Regions from separate parts of the Streptomyces sp. NPDC002734 genome, predicted to be linked through region 1. Evidence: riboswitches for the same ligand, from Rfam matches in the RefSeq annotation. Region 1 holds a riboswitch; the other holds the start of a gene.
The links. A riboswitch is a leader RNA that binds a small molecule or an ion and turns the genes downstream of it on or off. The one in region 1 is predicted to bind ZMP and ZTP.

Region 1 (8,349 bases):
CTCATGCCGACCTTGCGTGAACTGATACAGCAGCGCGAGCGGTGGAGTCGCGGGACCGTGGACACCCTGCGCTACCGCGGGTGGACCAAGTTCACCTGGCACACCATTGCCACGCTGGTGCTGGGCCTCCTCGGCCTCTCGTACATCCTGGGCTACGGCACCACCCAGATGATCGTCGTCGCCCGCCAGGGCTTCTCGGACAACCCGTTGCTGGTCGTCCTCCTGGCCTTCTGGCTCCTTCATCCCGCCCTGCGGGTCAGGAACCTGGGCTGGAAGGCGATGCTCGTCGAGGCGCTGCTGCTGCCCGAACTGGTCTACATGCTGGTCCGCGCCTACTGGCTGCTGTCCTCCGTCGTCAAGTCGTACGTGACCCGCGTCACGGCGTGGAAGTAAGCGCGAAGGCAGGCAGAAAACCGTGAACTCACTCAAGGGCTTCGGCATCCTCGCCGCGTTCGGCGGCCTGATCTACGTCATGAGCAAGGCCGACCGTCTCGACCGGCTCGTGCTGGTCGTCACCGTCGCGGTGGTGGCCGGCTCGCTCCTCCTGTGGGCGGCCGCCGTCCGCCGGGCTCGTCAGGACCGCCGCGCGGCCCGCGGGCCGGGCCGTGGCGTCTCCCGCCGGGCGGCCCGGGGCTGAACCCCGGCCCGGGTCGGCTCCCGGCCCAGGGTCAGTTCTGCGGAGCCGCCCATGCCTCGGGGGCGAAGTGCTGCGCGTCGTCGAGCCACGGCGTCTCGTCCTCCCCGAAGTCGGGGGCCTGGAACGGCTGGGTCACCGGCGGGGGTGACGACACGGCGGCGGTGCGGTGCTGCTGGGACGCCCCGTCCGGGGCGGAGAACAGCGAGGAGAGTTCGATGAGGGGGACTTCCGTTCGGTGACGGGCCCGCGAGAATCGCGGAGCCCGGGTGTCGTGGCTTCCGGCCGGCCGGCCGGCCCTGGCCGGTGGCCAGGCGCGACGACGGCGCGGAGGCGCGGGTCTAGAGCTTGCTCATCTTGGCGTACGGGCTCAGGATCCGCTCCTGCGTGGGACCGAAGTCCACCAGCGCGGCGATCCCGTCCTCGATGCCGATCACCCGGCCGAGACCGAACAGGTCGTGCGTGACCCGGTCGCCCACGGCGAAGTGCTTGAGGGGAGGCGCGACCGGAGCCTTGAACGGGCTGGTCGGCAGATGACGTTTAGGTGCTGCTGACTTTGTCATTACTGCCAGTATGCGCCCGACGGGGCGGCTGGGGAGGACCTTGTTCCTGTGAATTGTGCCCGGAGCGGGCGGGGGAGGGGTCCTGCGGCCGCCCGGGCACGCGAAAAGCCCCCCGGCGGGTGCCGGGGGGCCTCTGGTTCACGTGCTGCGGCGATGCTTCCGCGAGCCGGGGCGTTCGCGGTCGGTGGGACGACCGGTCAGATCTTCACGCCGTGGTTGGCGAGGAACTTGGCCGGGTCGACGGCCGAGCCGTAGTTGGCGGTCGTGCGGATCTCGAAGTGCAGGTGAGGACCGCTGGAGTTGCCGGTGTTGCCGGACAGGGCGATCTGCTCGCCGGTGTTCACCTTCTCGCCGACGTTCACCTGGATCTTGGAGAGGTGGGCGTACTGCGAGTAGGTGCCGTTGTCGTGCTTGACGACGATGGCGTTGCCGTAGGCGGGGCCGTCACCGGCGCCCCAGCCGCCGGCCTTGACGACGGTGCCCTCGTGGGCGGCGAAGACCTTGGTGCCGGTCGGGACGGCGAAGTCCTGGCCGGAGTGCTTGTGCGCCCACATGCCGCCGTTCTGGGCGAAGCTGGCGGACAGCTTGTACTTCTGGACCGGGTCGACCCAGCTCGGCTTGGCGGCCTTCTTGGCCTCGGCGACGGTGTGGACGCCGGTGGCCGCGGTGCCGGCCGCCTCGGGGGCGCCGGCAGCAGTCGCGACTCCGGCACCCAGCACGACCGAGGCTCCCAGGCCGGCTGCCAGGACGGCGGCGCGGGTGCGGAGGGCGGAGGTACCGGTGGTGCGGAGCGTGACGCGCTGGAACATGCGGAACCCTTTGGCTCGGAGATCAGGACTGCCGCCGGTGAACCAGGACGGTGCCCGGCGACGGGTTCATTGGTAACCGGACCCCGGGCCGCCTGACAAAGGTGTGATCTACGAAGCTTCTTCGTAAGTGCATGCTTGTCGTGCCCTAACGCCACAGAACCCTGCAAAGTGGTGCAAAACGGAAACGCGCAGGTGAGGCCGGTGCAAACCGGTCTCACCTGCGCGTACGGCTGCCGCGGCGCCCCCTGTCCGTGCCGCTAAGCGCCTTAGGAGGTGACCTGGGCCCTATGGGGCACCTCACCGCCAGGCCCCCATTTCGGGGCTGTCGGGGGCTGTCCGGGGTGGTTGGGAGGCGTGCCGCCTTCGCGCCGTCGGGGGCGGATCAGGCGGTCGCGCCGCCCTTCCAGTCGACGAGCTGGACGATGACCCCGTTCGGGTCGCGGACCTGGAAGGCGCGCTCGCCCCACTCCTCCACGGTCAGCGGCATGGTGATCGGCACCCCCGCGTCGGTCAGGCGCGCCAGCTCCCCCTCCAGGTCGTCGACCTCGAAGGCCAGGATCAGGCCCTGGGCGTGATCGTCGCGCTGGTCGGCGGGCAGGGTCTCCAGGCCCCGACGCAGGAAGATCACGTTCATGGCGACGTCCTCGCGGGCGAGGGAGGCGAACCCGTCGGCTGCCATCTTCTCGACGAAGCCGAAGTGGTCCTGGAGGAAGGCGCTGGAGGCGATGACGTCCTCGACGTTGAGGGATATGGCGCACGCGGTGATCTTCATGAGGCCTCCTGAGGGGTCCCGGCGGGTTCGGTGAACCGGCCCGCTTTCTCTGTACGGCGTATATTGTACAGTGTTCAGAGAAGGTCTGCGGGGAAAATCAGATCCATGCCGACCGAACGAACCAGCGCGGGCGATCCCGCCAGCACTCTGCGCCTGCTGTGGCGCGACGCCCTGGGGGAGCTGCGGGCCGACGAGCCCGCCGGAACCCGCCGCGGTCCCCGCCGGGCACTGAGCGTCGACGCCGTGGTGGACACCGCGACGCGGCTCGCCGACGCCGAGGGCCTGGAGGCGCTCACCATGCGCCGGGTGGCCGGTGACCTGGGCGTCGTCCCGATGACCCTCTACACCTACGTCCCCGCCAAGGCCGAGCTGCTCGACCTGATGCTGGACGCCGCCTACGCCCGGATGCCGCGAACGGACACCACCGGGCGCCCCTGGCGGGAGAAGGTGACCGCCGTCGCCGACGAGAACCGCGCGCTGTTCACCCGCCACCCCTGGGCCGCCGCCGTCTCCACCGTCCGGCCGCCGCTGGGCCCGGGACAGATGGCGAAGTACGAGCACGAGCTCGCCGCCTTCGACGGCCTCGGCCTGGACGACGTCACCATGGACGACTGCCTCACCCACCTGCTCGCCTTCGTCCAGGCGAACGCCCGCACCGCTGCCGCCGCGCGGGCCGCCGGAGCCGACGGAGGCATGGACGAGCAGGAGTGGTGGGAGGCCAACGCCCCCCTGCTCGCCCAGGTCCTCGACCCGGCCGTCTACCCCCTCGCCTCACGCGTCGGCACGGCCGCCGGCGAGGCCCACGGCAGCGCGCACGACCCGGACCACGCGTACGTCTTCGGGCTGCGCCGGGTGCTGGACTCGTTCGCGGCGCTGATCGAGGCGGGGGGATAGGGGCGGGGCGGCACCATCACGGCGCCGCCGGATCGGGAGGGGCAGCCCCGTGCCGCCCTCACGTCGCGCCGGGTCGGGGGAGGGGACGGTCCGGTGCCGCCCCCAAGCCGTGCGGGGTCGGGGGACGGCGCGGGGCGGTCCGGCGTCGCCCTCAGGCCGCTCGGGGCCGGAGACAGCGCCGTCCGGTGCCGCCCTCAGGCGACGCGGTCCGCCGCCTCCTCCAGCCACGCCACCACGCGCTCGCGGGCCACGGCGTCGAGGGCCTGCTCGTGAGGATCGGTGCGGTCGAAGCGGTGGAAGTACGCGCCGCGCACGCCCGCCAGCTCGGAGTCGAGCGCGACGCGCAGGACCGGCAGCGTGCCGTCGTCGAGCGTGGACCTGACCGTCAGGGCGCTCTCCCTGACCATGGGGGTGGGCATCTCCCGCGCCGGGTGCACGACGTTCACCGGGACGCCCTCGCGGGCCAGCTCGATCGCGGACATCACCAGCGCGACCTTGCTGCGGCAGTACGCCACCACGCCGTCGTAACCGTGCTCGAAGTCCATGTCGTCCAGGTCGATGGGCAGTTGGCCCATGCTGCCGACCTGCACGACGCGACCGTCCGGCGTCAGCGCAACGGCCAGCTCGCGGGCGACCAGGTGCGGCGTGACGGCGTTGACCGCCATCCGCAGTTCGACGCCGGCGGCGTTGGTGCCCCGCACGGTGGGGTCGGCGCCGCCGCCGACGGCCGCGTTGTTCACCACCAGGTCCAGCGGGCCCTCGGAGGCGACCACCGCGCACATCCGTCGGACCGCCGTGTGGTCGGACAGATCGCACTCGACGACCAGCGGCGAGGGCGCGCCCATCGCCTCCGCGGCCGCCACCAGCTCCTTCCCCCGCCCCTCGGCGCGCACCGGCAGCACCAGCCGCCACCCCCGTCGCGCCAGGTCCAGGGCGATCTCCCGCCCCAGACCGGAGGAGGCCCCCGTCACCAGGGCGGTTCTCGGCGCCGTGCTCATCGTGCGACCCCCGTCAGTTCCGGCACCCGCGCGGTGCCTCCGTACCGTCCGCTCGTCAGGTCGACGAACGCGGGGCCGTGACACCACCCCGTCGGCAACAGGCAAGCACAACGGGCGCCGGCGCCGCGGCACAACATCGTTTTCAGCGGCGGGCGTCGAGGGCCGGAACCGGTGAAGTCGGTGCGGTCCGGCCGCGTTCGCCCCTACAGTGCCCGGTGGGCCGTGACTGGCGCTGAGGTGGAGCACCACCGGGGAGCGGTCCGACGAGACGTCGCTGCCGTGCGCCTGGGCGAGTGGCTGCTCGACGCCTGGAGGCGACGATGTCCCCGATCCGCACGGCCCAGCTGATGGACGGCGCCGCCCTCGCCCGGCGCGTCGTGGACGAGGCCGCAGTCAGGGCGGCGGAGTTCGCACGCCGCACAGGGAGCGGCCCGTGCCTGGCGACGGTGCTGGTTGGGGAGGACCCCGCGTCGGCGACGTACGTCCGCATGAAGCGGGCGCGGTGCGCGAAGGCCGGCATCCGGTCCCGGCACGTCGGCCTGCCCGCCACCACCACGACCGCGGAACTGGTCGACACGCTCGCCGCCCTGTCCGCCGACCCGGACGTGCACGGCATCCTGCTCCAGCACCCCTGCGGCCCGCACATCGACGAGCGCGCCGCGTTCGAGGCCGTCGACCCCGCCAAGGACGTCGACGGCGTCACCCTGCACTCGTTCGCCGCCATGAGCTTCGCGCGCCCCGGCTTCGTGTCCTGCACGCCGGGCGGGATCATGCGGCTGCTCAAGGAGTACGACGTCGAACTGAGCGGCCGACACGCCGTGGTGGTGGGCCGCAGCGCGATCCTCGGCAAGCCGGCGGGCATGCTGCTGCTCGCCGAGGACGCGACGGTGACCTACTGCCACTCCCGCACGGTCGACCTCCCGGCGATCGTCCGGGAGGCCGACGTGCTGATCGCGGCCGTCGGGCGGCCCCGGCTGATCCGGGGCGAGGACGTCAAACCCGGCGCCGTGGTGATCGACGCCGGCTACAACCCGGGCAACGTCGGCGACGTCGACTTCGACGCGGCCCTCACCCGGGCCCGCCTGATCACTCCGGTCCCCGGCGGCGTCGGGCCGATGACCATCGCGGTGCTGCTCGCGCAGACCGTGGACGCCGCCGAGCAGCAGCTCGGCGGCGCCTGAGCCGGTCGCGGCGCGCGCCGCACGTGGCTCAGTTGCGGTACCGGAAGAGGATCCGGCCCCGGCTCAGGTCGTACGGGCTCAGCTCCACGAGCACCCGGTCGAAGGGGAGGATACGGATGCGGTTCTTGCGGATCTTCCCGCTGATGTGCGCGAGCACGTGGTGCCCGTTCGGCAGCTCCACCGTGAAGGTGGCGTTGCGCATGCACTCGACGACGGTGCCTTCCATCTCCAGGCCGTTCGCTTTCCTTGCCAAGACGTCTCGCTTCCGAGGTGAGTAGGTTCGACAGTTCGAGAGCTCGACTGTCCGATGTGAGTGTGTGCCGGTGACCCGGCGGGGCGGTCTGTCCTGCGTCTGCCCGGTGGCAGCGGTTCGGTCACCGGGTCACGTGGGGCGGTGGCCGGCCCCCGCCCCCGGTCCCCGGTCCCCGTCTTCGGCCATCGTCCCCGGTCTCCGGTCAGCAGGACCGTGAACGCGCCCCGGCCCGGCGCGACCGCTGGGCGGCCGGGAGGCCAGTCCCCGCCTCGTGACGGCGGGGCGCATGCCGTGCGGGCCCTGGTCCTGGTCCTGGTCCTGGTGACGGGTGGTGCGCGCCTGCGCTGTGAACGCTCGGAGGTCAGGGCCGCACCAGCTCCAGGGAGGCGCCGGCCCGCCGCGCCCCCGCGCCCTCGAGCAGCGCGGTCGCCGCAGCGTGGGACGCGTCGGCCTCGGCCCAGGCGAAGCCGACGCCGTCGCGGGCCAGCGTGTCCAGCGCGTGGGCCAGCAGCGCCCGCCCGATCCCGCGCCGGCGCTCGTCGGCCCGGACCGCGATCAGCCCGACCCGGGCCCGGCGTCGCACCCGCACCACCCGGACCAGCCCGACGTACGCGCCCCCGTCCTCATCGTTGCGTCCGGCGCCGGAGCGTGCCCCGTCCCGGACGGCCACCGCGTACTTCGACGGGTCCACCACCGTGTCGCCGGGCGGGCCCGACACCAGCTCGGCCGGCAGGGGGTGCAGGCCGGCCGCGGCGCCGACCTCCTCCCGGATCGCGCGGTCCAGGGCGCGCAGCCGATCCTCGTCCGCCTCCCCGGCGGGCAGGATCGACACCCCCGCCGGGAGCGGCACCGCGCCGAGTCCCGTCACGCGGGGGTCGGTGGGCAGGTCGTACGCCCACTCCCGGCGTCCGACGGTGAATCCGAGCCGCTCCCAGCCGACGCGGCGGTCGTGGTCCTCGTCGCCGATCAGGGTGTGCAGCGGTTCGGGGAGATCCGCCAGCATCGCGGCGGCGAGCCGGTCGAAGGCGGCGTCCTGCCACACGTCGACGCTGAGGAAGAGCCGCCCGTCGGGCCGGCGTGAGACGTCGCCCTGGCCGACGACGGTCCCGTCGTCGGCCGCGGCCTCCCACCGGTCCTCCGCGACGCGCGTGACGCTGACTGTGCTGCTCATGGGTGTTCGCCTTTCAGGAGTACCTCGGCAGAGGAAGGCGCTCCCGACGACACCACCTGGGTCAGTCGCACACCGTGACGAAAGGAGGGAGCACCCACCTCGAAACAACGTCGTTCACGGGTCTCACCTCCTTCGAAAGGTCACGGTCGACGGCAAGGTATCCCCGCGCCCCGCGTCCCGTCCAACTCTTTTTCCCCGCACGGCAGTCGGGGGCCCGGGCGCCCACCGGCGGACCCGGTGGACAACGACCTGGCGAGACCGGAAGGCGGCCTGCCGGGACCGGCTGCGCCGACTTCGTCCGGATATCACACCGGACCACGGGGTACCCGCATCGCCACGGCCCAGAGCCGAGCCCGGTCACGCGGCGACAGCAACGGAGATCCAGATGAAGGCCAGCCCCTCTGCAGCCATGCCTACCGCACAGGCATCGGCGGATCCCTGGACGACCCATCTCCTCTGTGACCGATATCAGCTGGAGGAGAAGATCGGGATGGGCGGCATGGCCGACGTCTACAAGGGCGTCGACACCCGCCTGCAGAGGCCCGTGGCCGTCAAGGTCTTCCGCCCGGGGGCACACCACCAGGCCGAGGACTGCCTCGCCGCCGAGGCGGTCCTGCTCGCCGGCCTGCAGGGCCCGGGCCTGGTCACCGTCTACGACATGGGACGCCACGACGGGCGCGCCTTCCTGGTCATGGAACTGGTCGATGGTCCCACGCTGCGCGACCTCCTCGAAGGCGGGGCCCTGCCCCAGCGGCGGGTCGCCGAACTCGGCGCCGCGCTCGCCCAGGCACTCGCCCACGTCCACCGTTCCGGCATAGTGCACCGCGACGTCAAGCCCTCCAACGTCCTGCTCGACACCGCCGCCGGCGCGCCCCACCTGGCCGACTTCGGCATCGCCCGCTTCGTCGACGCCACCCGCCACACCGCCCCCGACGCCCTGACCGGCACCGCGGCCTACCTCGCCCCGGAGCAGGTCGAGGGCAAGAGCATCGGGCCCGCCACGGACGTCTACGCCCTCGGACTGGTGCTGCTGGAGTGCGTCAAAGGGCGGACGGAGTACCAGGGCACCCCGCT
Region 2 (8,349 bases), on a different contig from region 1:
CGACGGCCTGCTCGGCCGCGCCTCGGTGGGCGCCTTCAACGAGTTCTGGTACCGCAAGGCGCCCCGGCGCCGCACCGGCGAGCTCCAGCGCCTGCCGGCCTTCTTCCACCCGCTGGACGGCGTGCCGCACTGGAACCGGATCTACGGGCGGCGCGGGTTCGTGCAGTACCAGTTCGTCGTCGGGTACGGCGAGGAGGAGGCGCTGCGGCGGATCGTGCGCCGGGTCTCCGAGCGGCGCTGCCCGTCCTTCCTGGCCGTGCTCAAGCGGTTCGGCGACGGCGACCCGGGCTGGCTGTCGTTCCCCACCGCGGGCTGGACGCTCGCCCTGGACGTCCCGGCCGGCCTGCCCGGGCTCGACGCCTTCCTGGACGAGCTGGACGAGGAGGTCGCGGCCGCCGGAGGGCGGGTGTACCTCGCCAAGGACTCCCGGCTGCGGCCCGAGCTGCTGCCGGCCATGTACCCGCGCCTCGACGAGTTCCGCGCGCTGCGCGCCGAGCTCGACCCGCGCGGGGTGTTCACCTCCGACCTGTCCCGCCGGCTCGGTCTCTGACCGCCACGGCCGTCTCCCCTACGTGAAGGAGCTCATGTGAAGGACGCGTTCGGCGCACCCCAGTCGATGCTGGTGCTCGGCGGCGCCTCGGAGATCGGCCTCGCGGTCGCCCGCCGCATGCTCGCCCGCCGCTGCCGCACCGTGTGGCTGGCGGGGCGCCCCTCCCCCGCCCTGGACGCGGCCGCCGCCTCGCTGCGGGCCCTGCGGCCCGGGGCCGAGGTGCGCACCGTGGAGTTCGACGCGCTGGAGACCGGGACGCACGAGGAGACGCTGGGCAAGGTCTTCGCGGAGGGCGACGTCGACCTGGTGCTGCTGGCCTTCGGCGTCCTCGGCGACCAGGCCCGCGACGAGCGGGAGCCGGCCGGCGCGGTGCGGGTCGCGCAGACCAACTACACGGGGGCCGTCTCCGCGGGCCTGGTGGCCGCGTCGGCACTGCGCGGGCAGGGCCACGGGTCGCTGGTGGTCCTCTCCTCGGTGGCCGCCGAGCGGGCCCGCCGCAGCAACTTCATCTACGGCTCCAGCAAGGCCGGCCTGGACGCCTTCGCGCAGGGACTGGGCGACTCACTGTGCGGGACGGGGGTGCACGTGATGGTGGTGCGGCCCGGCTTCGTGCGGACCCGGATGACGGCGGGCCTGCGGGAGGCTCCGCTCGCCACCACTCCGGGGGCGGTCGCGGCGGCCGTGGAGTCGGGCCTGCGGCGCCGGGCCGCGACGGTCTGGGTCCCCGGCACCCTGCACCCCGCGATGGCCGTCCTGCGCCGTCTCCCCCGCCCCCTCTTCCGCCGCCTCCCGCTCTGACCCGCGGCCGTTCGGGGTCGGGCCGGCACCAGGCGTCCCGGCACCCTACGGGGCGCCCGCCGCACCCGGAAGGTGCCGGTCGCGCTCAGTGCAGGGTGGGGTGTCTCTCCACGGTGGCCTGGGGCGGGACCAGGGCGCCGCCGAAGGGGAAGTCGCGCAGGCGGCGCCACACGCCGTCGGCGCCCTGCTCGTAGAGGGCGAAGCCGGTGCAGGGCCACTCCGCCGCGTAGTCGGCCAGCTCCGCGTAGGCGCGGTCCATGGCCTCCTCGTCGATGCCGTGCGCCACCGTCACGTGCGGGTGGTACGGGAACTGGAGCTCCCGGGCCACCGGACCGGCCTCGTCCCGGATGCGGGCCTGCAGCCCGGCGCACTCGTCCGCGCCGGCCACCACCCGCACGTACACCACCGGCGAGAGCGGACGGAACGTTCCGGTGCCCGCCAGGCGCATCGGGAAGGGCCGCCCGGCGGCCGCCACCTCGGCGAGGTGCGCCTCGATCTTGGGCAGCGCGGAGGCGTCCACCTCGGTCGGCGGGAGCAGGGTGACATGCGTGGGAATGCCGAAGGCAGCGGCGTCGCCGAAGCCCGTGCGCCGCTGCTGGAGCAGGGTGCCGTGCGGCTCCGGGACCGAGATCGACACGCCGATCGTTACGGTCCCCACGTCGTCTCCTGTCGTGTCGTCTTCCGTCACGCCGGGCCGCGCCCGACGGGTGCTGCCCCCGGCCGCGCGCCGGGGTCAGCCGTCCCCATCGACTGTACGGCGGCGCACCGCCGAACCGGGAGGATCGCGCCTGGATCACCGGTGGCGCGAGGGGCGCTCGGGCGCGGGGAGTATCCTGCCCGCCGCCTTCGGCGCGCCGCCCGTGCCGCCCGTGCGTCGGCGGCGGCCGGGTCAGTGCTTGGCCGGGACCAGGCCCATCCGCGCGTAGGTCGTCGCCAGCGTCTCGGCGGCCACCGCGCGCGCCTTCTCCGCGCCCTTGGCGAGGATCTGGTCCAGCGTCTCCGGGTCGTCCAGGTATTCCTGCGTCCGGTCGCGGAACGGCGTCACGAAGTCGACCATGATCTCGGCCAGGTCGGTCTTCAGGGCGCCGTACATCTTGCCCTCGTACTCCGCCTCCAGCTGCGGGACCGTCTTCCCGGTGAGCGTGGAGAGGATGGTCAGGAGGTTGGAGACGCCCGGCTTGTTCTCGCGGTCGAAGCGGATCACGGTCTCCGTGTCGGTGACCGCGCTCTTCACCTTCTTCGCGGTGACCTTCGGGTCGTCCATGAGGTTGATCAGGCCCTTGGGGTTGGCCGTCGACTTGCTCATCTTGGCGGACGGGTCCTGCAGGTCGTAGATCTTCGCCGTCTCCTTGAGGATGTAGGCGCTCGGGACGGTGAAGGTCGGACCGTACGTCGTGTTGAACCGCTCGGCCAGGTCGCGGGTGAGCTCCAGGTGCTGGCGCTGGTCCTCGCCGACCGGGACCTGGTCGGCCTGGTAGAGCAGGATGTCCGCGACCATCAGCATCGGGTACGTGAACAGGCCGACCGTGGTGCGGTCGCTGCCCTGCTTGGCGGACTTGTCCTTGAACTGCGTCATCCGGGAGGCCTCGCCGAAGCCCGTGATGCAGTTCATCACCCAGCCGAGCTGGGCGTGCTCCGGGACGTGGCTCTGCACGAAGAGGGTGCAGTGCTCCGGGTCCAGGCCGGCCGCCAGCAGCTGGGCGACGGACAGCCGGGTGTTCCGGCGGAGCTGCTCCGGGTCCTGCGGCACGGTGATGGCGTGCAGGTCGACGACCATGTAGAAGGCGTCGTGGGACGTCTGCAGGTCCACCCACTGGCGGACGGCGCCGAGGTAGTTGCCGAGGTGGAACGAGCCGGAGGTCGGCTGGATACCGGAGAGCACGCGAGGACGATCAGAGGCCATGCCTCTCATTCTCTCAGGTGGTCCCCGGATCAAGGGAACGGGTCGCGCAACCCTTTGCCGGACGCGGACGGCCTGTGCGCGGACGCGGACGGAGGGACCCGGGGGCGGACGAACGGCCGCCCCCGGTCCGCGGGCGTCAGCCCAGGTCGATCGTCGGGTACAGCGGGAAGCCGGAGACCAGCTCGGTGGCGCGGCGGGAGACCTCGTCGGAGACCTTCTCGTCCAGCACGTGCTGCGCCTTGGACGGGGCGCCCTTGGCGGTGGTGCCGGGGACGGCCTCGGTGAGCACGCGGTCGATCAGCGCCGCGATCTCGTCCATCTCCGCCGTGCCGAGCCCGCGGGTGGTCAGCGCGGGGGTGCCGATGCGGATGCCGGAGGTGTACCAGGCGCCGTTCGGGTCGGCGGGGATCGCGTTGCGGTTGGTGACGATGCCGGAGTCCAGCAGCGCCTGCTCCGCCTGGCGGCCGGTGAGGCCGTAGGAGGAGGCCACGTCGATCAGGTTGAGGTGGTTGTCCGTGCCGCCGGTGACCAGCGTCGCGCCGCGGCGCATCAGGCCCTCGGCGAGCGCCTTGGCGTTGTCGACGATGCGCTGCGCGTAGTCCTGGAAGGAGGGCTGACGCGCCTCGGCCAGGGCGACGGCCTTGGCGGCCATCACGTGCGGCAGCGGGCCGCCGAGCACCATCGGGCAGCCGCGGTCGACCTGGTCCTTGAGCGAGTCGTCGCACAGCACCATGCCGCCGCGCGGGCCGCGCAGCGACTTGTGGGTGGTGGTGGTGACGATCTGCGCGTGCGGCACCGGGTCGAAGTCGCCGGTCAGCACCTTGCCGGCCACCAGGCCCGCGAAGTGCGCCATGTCGACCATCAGGGTCGCGCCGACCTCGTCGGCGATCTCCCGCATGATCCGGAAGTTCACCAGGCGGGGGTACGCGGAGTAGCCGGCGACGATGATCAGCGGCTTGAAGTCGCGGGCGGTGGCGCGCAGCGCCTCGTAGTCGACCAGGCCCGTCTCCGGGTCGGTGCCGTAGGAGCGCTGGTCGAACATCTTGCCGGAGATGTTGGGGCGGAAGCCGTGGGTGAGGTGACCGCCGGCGTCCAGCGACATGCCCAGCATCCGCTGGTTGCCGAAGGCGGTGCGCAGCTCGGCCCAGTCGGCGTCGGAGAGCTCGTTGACCTGGCGGACGCCGGCCTTGGCCAGGTGCGGGACCTCGACCCGGTCGGCGAGCACCGACCAGAAGGCGACCAGGTTGGCGTCGATGCCGGAGTGCGGCTGGACGTAGGCGTGGCGGGCGCCGAAGAGCTCGCGGGCGTGCTCGGCGGCCAGGGACTCGACGGTGTCGACGTTGCGGCAGCCGGCGTAGAAGCGGCGGCCGACGGTGCCCTCGGCGTACTTGTCGCTGAACCAGTTGCCCATCGCGAGGAGCGTCGCGGGCGAGGCGTAGTTCTCGGAGGCGATCAGCTTGAGCATCTCGCGCTGGTCGGCGAGCTCCTGGCCGATGGCGTCGGCGACGCGGGGCTCGACGGCGCGGACGACGTCCAGGGCGGAGCGGTACGCGGCGGACTCGGGGGAAAGATCGGGCATGGCGGCCTCCGGCAGGGTGCGGTCACGGTGTGGCCCAGGCGCACGGCACGTGTGGTTCCTCCGGGCCGCTCCCCGATGGTCCGTCCCATCCCAGCGCGCCAGTCACGGCCCTGGGCCAGCCTACCGGGGACCGCCGGGCCCCCCGCCAGTCGGCCCGTCGCGTGAGACGCCGCCGGTCAGCGGCCCGGCAGGCGCGCGGAGGGTCGGCGGGAGGCGGGGGCGAGGGCGGCATCGGGGACCGGCGAGGGCGCGGTTCCGGGCGCGTCCGGACGGGGCGGGGCCGGGGGCGCGGGCGGTACTGGGGGCGCGGGCGGCGCCGGGGGCTCGGGCGGTGCCGGCGGCGCGGGCGGCGCCGGGGGCTCGGGGCGCAGCAGGAGGCCGACCGGGGGGTGGGTCAGCGGGCGGGCCAGCCGCCGGACCGGGGGCGAACCGAGCACCGCCGACAGCGCGACCGCGCACAGCACCAGAGCGGCCACCTCCACCGGCCGGTCCGCCTTCGCGATCCACCCCTTCTCGCGGAACGGGAGGATCACCAGCGGGTGCAGCAGGTAGATCGTGAACCCGCCCGCCCCCAGCGTGGAGACGAACGGCAGGCGCCGCCTGGGCATCACCCGCAGCAGGCACAGCACCAGCACGGCGGCGCAGGCGAGCACCGCCAGCCGGATCAGCCACGCCCACTCCAGCCCCGTCGGGTCGGCCGGCGAGTAGGGGTGCCGCATGGACAGCCACCGGCCCTCGACGTCCCGGTGCCACAGCACGCCGACGAGGACCGAGGCCAGGACGCCGGCGACCGCCACCGGCAGGGTCCACCGGCGGGCGAACCAGGAGCGCAGGCCGCCCTGGCCGACCCACCAGCCGAGGTGGAAGAGCGGCAGGTAGACCAGGGTCCGGGAGGCCGAGAACTGCAGGCCGAAGTCGGGCAGGTAACCGACCGCGAGCGCCACCGCCGTGGTGGTCGCCAGCGGGAGGCGCAGCTGGAGCACCAGGGGGTGCAGCAGCCGCCAGAAGAACAGCGACATCAGGAACCACAGGTTCCAGGGCAGTTGGGCGACGTGCACCCGGAACTCGGCGCCCAGGGCCCAGCTCTCCAGCGAGAACAGGAGCCCGAAGAGGAGGCCGGGCAGCGCCACGGACCGGATCAGGGCCCGCAGCGGCCGGGCCCCGAGCGGCCCGGCCTTGCTGAACACCCCGGCCAGCAGGACGAACGCGGGGACCCGGAACGCCCAGGCGCCGAGCTGGAAGGCGTGCAGGGCCTCCACCCGGCCCAGCAGGCTGCCCGTGGTGTGCAGCACGACGATCAGGGTGGCCGCGAGGAACCGGGTGTTGTCCCACCACGGGTCGCGCGCCGTGGCCACGCCACGGGGAGCGGCGGTGGCCGGGCCGGACGTGCCGGGCGCGGACCGGGGTCCGGGGACGGGGACGGGAACGGTGGTCATCGCTCTGCGGGCTCCTGGGCGGACCGGGGCGGGTCGTGCGGGCCCGGGCAGACTAGGAGGGCAACCCGACGGGGGCCCGTCCCCGGGATGAACACCGGGTGGCCCGCCGCCGCGAAGTGCGTCTCGGAGGATTCAGAGGATGACGTGCGGCAGGAACCGCGCGTACGTGTCCGTGACGAGCCCCGCGCTCTCCCGGATGCCGAGGCCCGCGGCCTCGCCCTCGACGACCCAGGCGCCCAGCACCACCCGGTTCCCGTCGAACGACGGCAGCGGCGCCAGCTCCTGGTAGCAGCAGGGCTCCTGCGGCTCCGGTGCGGCGTCCCCGGGCTCGTGCAGGGTGACGCCGGCCCCCTCGCGCCCGAGCAGCGGCTTGGCCACGTAGCCGGTGGTGCCGGCCATCTCGCGCGGGCCGTCCACGTAGGCCGGCAGCAGGTTGGGGTGGCCGGGGTACAGCTCCCAGAGCATCGCGAGCAGCGCCTTGTTGCTGAGCAGCATCTTCCACATCGGCTCGATCCACAGCGTGGAGCCGGTCCCGCCGCCGAGGTCCAGGGTGTTCATCACGTGCGGGCCGAACCGGTCGGTGGTCAGCCACTCCCACGGGTAGAGCTTGAAGCAGCTGCGGATGAACCGCAGCTTCTTGTCCACGAAGCGGCGGCTGATGCGGTCCCAGCCGATGTCCTCCATGGAGATCCACTCGGTGGGCAGCCCGGCCTGCTCGGCGGTCTCCATCAGGTAGGCGACCGTCATCAGGTCCTCGCCCAGCTCGTCCTCCGCGGTGTGGGCGAAGTACAGCGGGGAGCCGGGCGGCAGCAGGGGAGCCTGGCGGCGCCAGGCCTCCACCAGCCGCTCGTGCAGGGAGTTCCACTGGTCCGCGCCGGGGAAGCGCTCCTCCATCCAGAACCACTGCGGGCCGGCGGCCTCCACCAGCGAGGTGGGGGTGTCGGCGTTGTACTCCAGCATCTTGGCCGGGCCCGAGCCGTCGTACCGCAGGTCGAACCGGCCGTAGACGGAAGGGACCTCCTCGCGGCGGCGCCAGGACTCGGCGATCGCGGCGGCCACCCGCCGGTCGGTGACGCCGAGGTCGGCGAAACGGTTCTCCCGGACGATGAAGGCGGCCGCCTCCAGGCACATCGCGTGCAGTTCCTCGACGACCTCCTCGAGCGCCTCGACCTCGGGGAGGGAGAAGACGTAGTACGCGCTCTCGTCCCAGTAGGGGCGCAGGCTGCCGTCGGGGTGGCGGGTGAGCGGGTAGATCAGCCCCTGGGATTCGACGGTGCGCTGCCAGTCCGGGCGGGGCTCGATGGTGCGGCGTTCCATGTGCGGAGGTCAGCCGCCGCTGCTGCCGTGGCAGCCGAACCCGTTGCGGTCGACGGCCTCGTCGCGGTCGAAGGTGCCGTCCTCGGCCCAGCCGCCGTCGACGTCGGCGTCGTAGTACCAGTCGGCGGACGACGAGTACGACGAGCACGACGAATCGGCCACGACGCGGTAGCCGTTGGCCAGCTCGTAGCTGTTCGTGTCGACGCAGCGGCGGTCCGGCTCGGTCCCGCAGGACGTCAGCGTCGCCGCGACGACGCCCATCCCGCCGAGCACGACGGTGCTGGAGCGCAGCCGTCGGCGCTGCTTGTCTGCCATGGTGTTTCCCCCCGGATCGGTGCGAGCGATGACGGACGCCAAGACACCGGGAGAGCGCGTTCGGTTCCCGCGCAGGCGTGCGGCGTCCCGCCACGCCCGGCAGCCTAGGGAATACCTGCTCGCGAGAGCAATGTCAGCCACATGACAGAAACCGGTCGGATGCCATAGGGATGCCGTGCACCCGGGACCTCGCCCGGGATCGGACACGGGATCAGGCCCGGGATCAGGCCCGGGATCGCGAGGGCCCCGCGGGCGCCTCCCTCGCGAGGAGGGGGCGCGCCGCGGGGCCCGTCGGGCGGTGGTGTCAGGTTCACCGCCCGTCACCTCCCTACCCCTCGGGGCAGGGTGCGATACCTGCTCAGGCCACCCAGGACTTCCAGACGTCCTTGTTCTCGGCGACCCACTTCTCCGCGGCGTCCTCCGGGCTCATCTTCTTCCCGGCGATCATCGC

Region 2: it holds a riboswitch for ZMP and ZTP, as region 1 does, so the genes downstream of both, ABT026_RS00150 (glycine hydroxymethyltransferase) here and ABT026_RS03410 (bifunctional 5,10-methylenetetrahydrofolate dehydrogenase/5,10-methenyltetrahydrofolate cyclohydrolase) in region 1, are expected to answer to the same signal.

The regions. Positions count from the first base shown of each region.
Region 1 covers NZ_JBEOVU010000003.1:15,778-24,126, forward strand. Annotated here, with positions in the region: gene ABT026_RS03375 (glycosyltransferase family 2 protein) at 1-393, shown strand, start outside; gene ABT026_RS03380 (hypothetical protein) at 416-637, shown strand; gene ABT026_RS03385 (hypothetical protein) at 976-1,197, opposite strand; gene ABT026_RS03390 (M23 family metallopeptidase) at 1,395-2,006, opposite strand; gene ABT026_RS03395 (VOC family protein) at 2,389-2,778, opposite strand; gene ABT026_RS03400 (TetR/AcrR family transcriptional regulator) at 2,884-3,672, shown strand; gene ABT026_RS03405 (SDR family NAD(P)-dependent oxidoreductase) at 3,867-4,670, opposite strand; ZMP/ZTP riboswitch at 4,883-4,968, shown strand; gene ABT026_RS03410 (bifunctional 5,10-methylenetetrahydrofolate dehydrogenase/5,10-methenyltetrahydrofolate cyclohydrolase) at 4,991-5,851, shown strand; gene infA (translation initiation factor IF-1) at 5,880-6,104, opposite strand; gene ABT026_RS03420 (GNAT family N-acetyltransferase) at 6,466-7,275, opposite strand; gene ABT026_RS03425 (serine/threonine-protein kinase) at 7,685-8,349, shown strand, end outside.
Region 2 covers NZ_JBEOVU010000001.1:28,455-36,803, forward strand. Annotated here, with positions in the region: gene dprE1 (decaprenylphosphoryl-beta-D-ribose oxidase) at 1-550, shown strand, start outside; gene dprE2 (decaprenylphospho-beta-D-erythro-pentofuranosid-2-ulose 2-reductase) at 587-1,348, shown strand; gene ABT026_RS00140 (2'-5' RNA ligase family protein) at 1,434-2,006, opposite strand; gene trpS (tryptophan--tRNA ligase) at 2,238-3,251, opposite strand; gene ABT026_RS00150 (glycine hydroxymethyltransferase) at 3,388-4,830, opposite strand; ZMP/ZTP riboswitch at 4,856-4,946, opposite strand; gene ABT026_RS00155 (acyltransferase family protein) at 5,007-6,266, opposite strand; gene ABT026_RS00160 (glutathionylspermidine synthase family protein) at 6,399-7,583, opposite strand; gene ABT026_RS00165 (hypothetical protein) at 7,593-7,898, opposite strand; gene ABT026_RS00170 (ABC transporter substrate-binding protein) at 8,257-8,349, opposite strand, start outside.